2 regions of the Brevibacillus sp. FW306-2-1A-C05A genome follow, and region 2 is predicted to be linked to the other one. Evidence: predicted binding sites of a transcription regulator. Region 2 holds the regulator's gene; the other holds the start of a gene.
The links. Region 2 encodes LexA, which represses DNA repair genes until DNA is damaged. Its sites were predicted from a motif close to CGAACATATGTTCG; they were not measured.
Positions count from the first base shown of each region.

Region 1: the regulator LexA is predicted to act here: its motif matches at 2,067-2,080, upstream of AC3WJN_RS01590 (DNA polymerase IV).

Region 1 covers NZ_JBYSWV010000001.1:302,453-305,862, forward strand. Annotated here, with positions in the region: gene AC3WJN_RS01580 (YolD-like family protein) at 43-393, opposite strand; gene AC3WJN_RS01585 (YhjD family protein) at 390-770, opposite strand; gene AC3WJN_RS01590 (DNA polymerase IV) at 767-2,008, opposite strand; gene AC3WJN_RS01595 (AraC family transcriptional regulator) at 2,186-3,055, opposite strand; gene AC3WJN_RS01600 (VOC family protein) at 3,005-3,373, shown strand; gene AC3WJN_RS01605 (GNAT family N-acetyltransferase) at 3,396-3,410, shown strand, end outside.
Region 2 covers NZ_JBYSWV010000001.1:48,706-52,115, reverse strand. Annotated here, with positions in the region: gene AC3WJN_RS00290 (DUF4269 domain-containing protein) at 59-625, opposite strand; gene AC3WJN_RS00285 (DUF456 domain-containing protein) at 753-1,238, shown strand; gene lexA (transcriptional repressor LexA) at 1,300-1,923, opposite strand; gene yneA (cell division suppressor protein YneA) at 2,554-2,895, shown strand; gene AC3WJN_RS00270 (DUF896 domain-containing protein) at 2,988-3,185, shown strand; gene crcB (fluoride efflux transporter CrcB) at 3,285-3,410, shown strand, end outside.

The DNA.
Region 1 (3,410 bases), 250 kb from region 2:
CACAGGGTGCCCGGCCAGACAGTCGCGCATGAATGGTTAGTTTTAGAAAGGCGCTGCCAGCTCCGCATGCAGCAAGCGGGCAAACGAAAGCCAGTGCATCTCGGAGCCGGCCCGCAGCTTCAATCGCCGCGCTGCCTGATCGATGTGCACGACCTGTGCCGACAAGCGGCGCGGCGCCTGCCCGTCATAGTACGTCAACGTCAAAACGCTCTTTGTCTGGAACGCCTGCCACACCAGCTCGCTTAGCGCCCCCAGTTGCTCCTGGTCCAGCTCGGGCGGCACGTAGCGGCGCTCCTCTTCCTTCATGCGCACGTACATTTCCCGATGCTCCGGCAACACAAACCGGCTCGAGACGAACAAATTTTCCTTTTTGGATACGCGTGTCTCTCTCATGCTCGCTTCTCTCCTTGGTGATGATCTCGTACCCATGCGCCGACAAGCTCCTGGCACTCGGCGCGCAGCACCTCAATGATATAGCTCGCTTCCCGCAAGTACCCGCGCTGCCGGTAATGAACCACGTACGCATAGTCCTCGCGGCGGGCGCTGACAATCGTGCATCCGAGTTGCCGCAAATGACGGCGCAATTGCTGATGCTTACGCTCTGCCCAGCGGGAGAGCTCCTGGAACACGTCCTGATAAGACAGCTTCAGCGGTACAACTCCCATCTGCCCCGCATCCGCCATCACCGCGTGAAACAGGATGCCAAACAAAATATATTGACGCACCAGCTCTTGCTCCCTCGCTTCTCCTGACGGCATCGGCTCTGTCACTTGTAATGCCCTCCGATCTTGCGGGCACGCTCCTTGGCCTGCCCCGCCTCCAAGGCTGAGGCCGCTCGCAAAATCGCATCCTGGCCAAAGCGCGCCCGAATGTCGTCCATCGCCTGGGCAAGCGAGCGGCGCTTGTGCGTGTCTGTAAACAAATTCAGTTGCACGATATTATCAGGCACGAGCTGCCCTAGCGTGACGCCAATGCTGCGCACAGGCCCCCCTGTCCAGTGCCGCTCAAACAGGCGACAAGCCGCTTCGTACAGCGCCATGGCGTCATTCGTCGCTTCCGCAAGCTTCATCTGGCGGCCAAAACCTTCGCCAGCCGCCAGATTCGCGCCGCGACAGCCGATGGAGAGCACCGAGCCCATCCGTTCTTTTTGCCGCGCCCGTCGGCACACTTCCTCGCACAATTCCAACAGCACGACCTTGATTTCTTTTGCCGTATGGTAATCGCGCGGCAACGTCATATGGTGGCCGATCCCTTTTTGTGTCCCGTATTCGTTCAACGAAACCGGCGAGTCGTCCAGGCCGTGCGCTGTGCGCCACAGCACCTCGCCATTCACGCCCCAGTGGCGGATGAGCACGGCGGGGCTGAGCGCAGCGAGCTGGCCGATCTGATAGACGCCCATCCGGTGAAAATGGCGCTTCATGCGCGAGCCTACCCCGAACAGTTTTTCGATGGGCAGCCGCCACAGCGTGTCGGCCAGCTCTGCCCGCTTGAGCCAAAATATCCCGCTTTCCTGCTTTTTGGCGAAGTTGTCACAGGCCATTTTCGCGAGGACCTTATTCTCTCCAATTCCGACCCGGCAGTTGACTCCCGTCTCCAGCCAGACGCGCTGCCGAATCTGGGCAGCCAGCTCCAGCGGATCGCCAAACAAGTGGACGCTGCCTGTCACATCGAGAAACTGCTCGTCGACCGAGTACGGCTCCACCTGATCGGTAAACGACTGGAAGATGCGCGTGATCTGCATCGACACCTGAAGGTAGTGCTCCATGCGCGGGCGCACTACCACGAGCTGTCGACATTTTTGTTGCGCTTGCCACAGCGCTTCTGCCGTTATCACTCCGTATGATTTCGCAATCGGACACGCGGCCAGCACCACTCCACTGCGCCGCTGCGGATCGCCGGCGACCACGATCGGCTGATTGCGCAGCGCCGGATTCGCCGCTTTTTCAATGCTGGCATAAAAGCTTTGCATATCGATCAAAAAAACAATCCGTTTGCCCGCATTAGGCATCACCATCATCCCCTGAACAAGAACTTGTGTTCCTATATGAACTTTGTTCTCATTATAGCAAACGTATGTTCGTTTTTATACCTGTCCCTCCGAAAAAAAACATGGTAATTATTTCTGCAAAGACAAGCACACGCTGGCAGGTGTTTGGCCGAGCGTGTGCGAATCCCATATGATATGTTATTTTTTGACAACCGGAATCCAGATTTCACTGCGAAACGTCGGCGATGTCGTGTCTTTGTCAGCATTCCACAGCATCTCCGGCCCTTCGGCCAGCTCGTAGCCGGAAGACAAAAACCACTCGGAGTAGATGCGCCCCCAGACGTCCTGCAGCGTATCCGGAAAAGGCCCTACGGCTTCGAAGACGGCCCACGTAGAGGCCGGGACTTCCAGCTTCGCCAGGCTCTCCGGGCAGTCCAGCGTAGTCGCCACTCCGATGTAATGGTCCAGCTCGCCGTTGTCCAGGCGGCCGTCGGAAAAGTTCGTGGATGCGCTCAACATCCCGAGCGGCTCTACATTGGAAAGCGACTTGAGCAGGCGGATCTTCTCGGCGTCGAGTGACGCCCACATGGCGGCAATCTCGGGATTCACCCCGTTGTAGATCAGCGGAACCCTTTTCTTCAAGCCGACGATGCGAAATGCCTCTTTTTCTTCCATGCGGTAATTCATGGCACTGCCTCCTTTGATGGATAGATAAAAGGTCATTCGCGGATAGGCTTTCAAGGACTGCCCGCTGGCTCTCGCTTCGCTGGGCGTCACCCCGTGCATCTGGGCAAAGGCGCGAGCGAACGAGTCAGGCGAGTTGTACCCGTACTTGACGGCGATGTCGATCACCTTCAGCTTGCTGTCTTTCAGGTCGAAAGCCGCGAGTGTAATGCGCCTGCGCCGGATGTACTCCGAGAGCGGAATGCCCGCCAAGGACGAGAACATTCTTTTGAAGTGGTATTCCGAGCAGCACGCCACCCGGGCGACTTCCTTGAAGTCGATCTCGCCAGCGAGATGTTCCTCGATGTAGTCCAAAGCTTCATTCAGCTTTTGCAGCAAATCCATGAAAACGACCTCCCTCACCACCACAGAATAGCAGACGCCAAACGAAGCCATCCGACATTTCGTGCCCGATTATGCAGGCTCGCTTCGGCTGGCATTCCTAACAAGCATACCATACCGCACCGAAAGGGATTGTTGCCCATGACCGCTTCTCCCTTGCACGCCGAAATCGGAGGCATTTTCGTCGCTGTCCGCGACATCGACGCCGCTTATCGCTTTCTGGAGGAGCTTGGCGTGGAGCTGACCAGCCCCATCCAGCACGGGCACTGGTTCACCTTCAAAGATCCCGACGGAAATGCGTTGATGGCAGCCAAATGTTAGCAAAAAAGAAGAGGTGACCCGCATGACCGTCCGCCTG
Region 2 (3,410 bases):
GCGATTTTTTCGCCACGCGCGCGCCGTCCGCCTATGCGACAAAGGAGCGGGGGACTCTTTACCTGGTCACAAGAGTGCGGAGCTGTTCTTCCGTCCACTTTTCCACATCCAGCAGCGCCTGGTATGGATCGTCTCCCGGAATGTTAAAATAGGAGGCAAAAGCAGGTTCGGTTTTCAGGCCGTCTTGCTTGAGCTGGCGGATGGCGCGGAGGGCGTCAGCGCCACCGAGCAGCAGCAAACGGTGCTCGACGACCATGTGCCGATACGCATTTTGCTGTTCGACCGGGCGCGGTTGGGCAAACAGCTCAAACCAGAAGCCGCAGGCAAAAAACGTAATCAGGCAGGTGGGCACGCCTTGCACGAGCAGACGAGCTTCCTTGTAGCCTTCATACGCCGCATACGAAGCGCGGACGACGTCGGCAAACTGCTCGAGGTGGTGGCACTCGCAAATAATGTCCAGATCGCTGTCCGCAATGTCGATGTCCAGAGGGATCGTACCTGCGAGCACGGGATCGAACGCTTGCAGCCGCTGCATGACCGCGGATTGGGCGATGGCCTGGCCCGCAGCTTTTTGTTTCGGTGTCCCGTTGTGCAAATAAGAGAGGTCGCGCCAGTTTCGCGTCATAGTAACCCTCCGCTTTCGTTAAAATAGGCAGGTACTCCTCGCAGACGGCCTCACGGATTCGCAAAAGAAGAGTGCAACTTCAATCGGCTTTTTCTCGTATTACCTATGTGAGAGGAGTGCATAGAGAATGGATATTGTTCTTTGGATTATCGTGTTGGTGCTTTTCGCGCTAAGTATCGCCGGTATATTTTTGCCAGTACTACCCGATACGATTTTACTGTGGGCAGGCTTTTTGCTCTACCACTTTTTCATAGCCGATCCGGGAGCGGGGTTGCCAGCGTCTTTCTGGTGGGGGATGGTGGTGCTCAGTATCTTGCTGTACGGTGCGGATTTGTTGACCAACATGTTTTTCGTGAAAAAGTACGGCGGCTCCAAATGGTCTTCGGTGGCTGCGGCCGTAGGGATTGTTCTCGGAATCTTCGTGTTCCCGCCGTTCGGGATGCTGATTATGCCGTTCGTGCTCGTGGTGCTGGTGGAGTTGCTCGTGCAAAAGCAGCCGATAGAGAAAGCGGTAAAGGCAGGCTTTGGCTCGCTGATCGGCTTTTTGGGAAGCGCAGTTGTCAAAGTCGTGTTGCAGGTGAGCATGATCGTCTGGTTTTTCCTTGCCAGATAAATATAATGATAGAGACGAAAAAGGACAGCGGAGGCTGTCCTTTTTTCATGCGCTGGAACGATTAGTGGATGAGGCGATAGACGCCAATGACTTTTCCGAGAATGGTGACGTTGTCCAAAATGATCGGTTCCATCGTCGCGTTTTCCGGCTGGAGGCGGAAGTGGTTCTTCTCTTTGAAAAAGCGCTTGACGGTCGCTTCGTCTTCTTCTGTCATGGCGACGACGATATCGCCGTTGTTGGCGACGTGCTGCTGGCGCACGATTACGTAGTCGCCGTCCAGGATACCGGCGTCGATCATGCTGTTCCCGGAAATCCGCAGCATGTACACCTTGTCTGAAGTCACGATATTTTCTGGAAGCGGGAAGTACTCTTCGACGTCCTCAATCGCGGTAATCGGCTGCCCGGCGGTTACTTTCCCGATGACGGGAACGCGAACGACAGAGTCCTCGAAGTTGTCCTGGAAGCGGTCTTCCTCAGACAGCAGTTCGATGGCGCGAGGCTTGGTAGGGTCGCGGCGGATCAGCCCTTTCTTTTCCAAGCGCGCCAGATGACCGTGCACAGTAGAGCTGGAGGCAAGTCCGACAGCTTCGCCGATTTCGCGGACGGATGGAGGATAGCCTTTGTCCCGGACTTCCTTGCGAATAAATTCGATTATGGCTTGTTGTCTGCTGGATAATTTTGACATAGAGAGACACCCCTGATTTCTCGAACATGTTTTCCTATATTATACCATGGGAGCTTGCGTTCGACAAACATAAGTTCGATTTTGATGCGAACAGGAATTTTTGACAGGGTAAATGCATTTGATTCGACAGCATCGGCCAAATCTCGAAAAAAGCGCGGGCGGGCGGCCGGAGCCGTAAGTTGCAGCCGTTCCATTGTAATAGAGCCGGGCTAACTCCAAGTCGGCAAACAGTTCCATCGTCGCGGAGCCGGGCTTACGTCGAGCCACAAGCCGCTCCATCGTCGCGGAGCCGGGCTTACGTCGAGCCACAAGCCGCTCCACTGTCGCAGAGTCGAGCTCACGTCAAACCGCCAGCCGCTCCAGTACCGAAGAGCCGAGCTTACGCCAAGCCACAAACCGCACCAACGCGGCACACTTGGACTTCTGTTCAGGCAGCAAGCAACCAGCTAGAAACGAGCTAAATCCACCCCAATAGAGTCGCCCGGCAGCGTCATCCGAAGCAAAAACGGCTGCGCACAGCAGCTCCGCGCGAATTTGCGAGACGGCGGTTTTTGTATTGACATGAACATATGTTCTCATTTATGATAGGGATACGAACTTATAGAACGTATGTTTGCAGGGGGTCATATTATGAATGCCATGTCTATCCATAACCGTTTCGAGAAAAAGCAGCCTCGCCGCGTCCGTTTGGGCATCACGAGAGGACAAGCTATTTTGTTTTTGCTGACGTTCTCTCTCTTTTTTTACTTGCTTACCGAACTGGTGTTTGCCTCTTCTGCGCATAAAGAGCCGCTAAAAGGAAAAGAAGTGACCGTTCGCTCCGGCGACAGTCTTTGGACGATTGCTGTGCGCCATCATCATTCGGAAAAGGTGGATGTGCGCGATCTGATTTTCGATATCAAAATGGCGAACAACCTCGACAGCAATCTCATTTATCCGGGGCAGACCTTGTTCATCCCGGAAACGGACTGATTCGAGCACTTGCCCGCCATCCGCTCTCTTGCCAGTTCCGACTGATATGATATAATAAAGCGGCATTACTACAGAGTGGGAGGAACCGGAACGTGGTATCTGACGCAGAAATTAAACGAATCAACGAACTGGTCAAGAAATCTCGCGAGGTTGGCTTGACTGACGAGGAGAAGCAGGAGCAAAAAGCTCTGCGCCAAAAGTACATCGATGCGGTCAAGATGTCGCTTCGAGCGAATCTGGATTCCATCCGCTATGTGGAAGATCTTGAGGAAAATCGTCCAAAACAGTAAACTTACTTGTATTGATACGGCAGACATCCTTGCTTGACGCTCGGGTGTCTTTTTGTTCCTGACGACTTCTGCCAGTTTTGCAATTGAGGAGGGGGACCAATGGCATGGGTGGCTGTAGCGGTTGGGGGAGCAGTCGGCTCGTTGCTTCGTTATGTGCTGGCGCTGGTTGCCAATCAGCCGGGCTGGCCTGTAGGCACGTGGCTGGCGAACATCATTGGCTCGTTT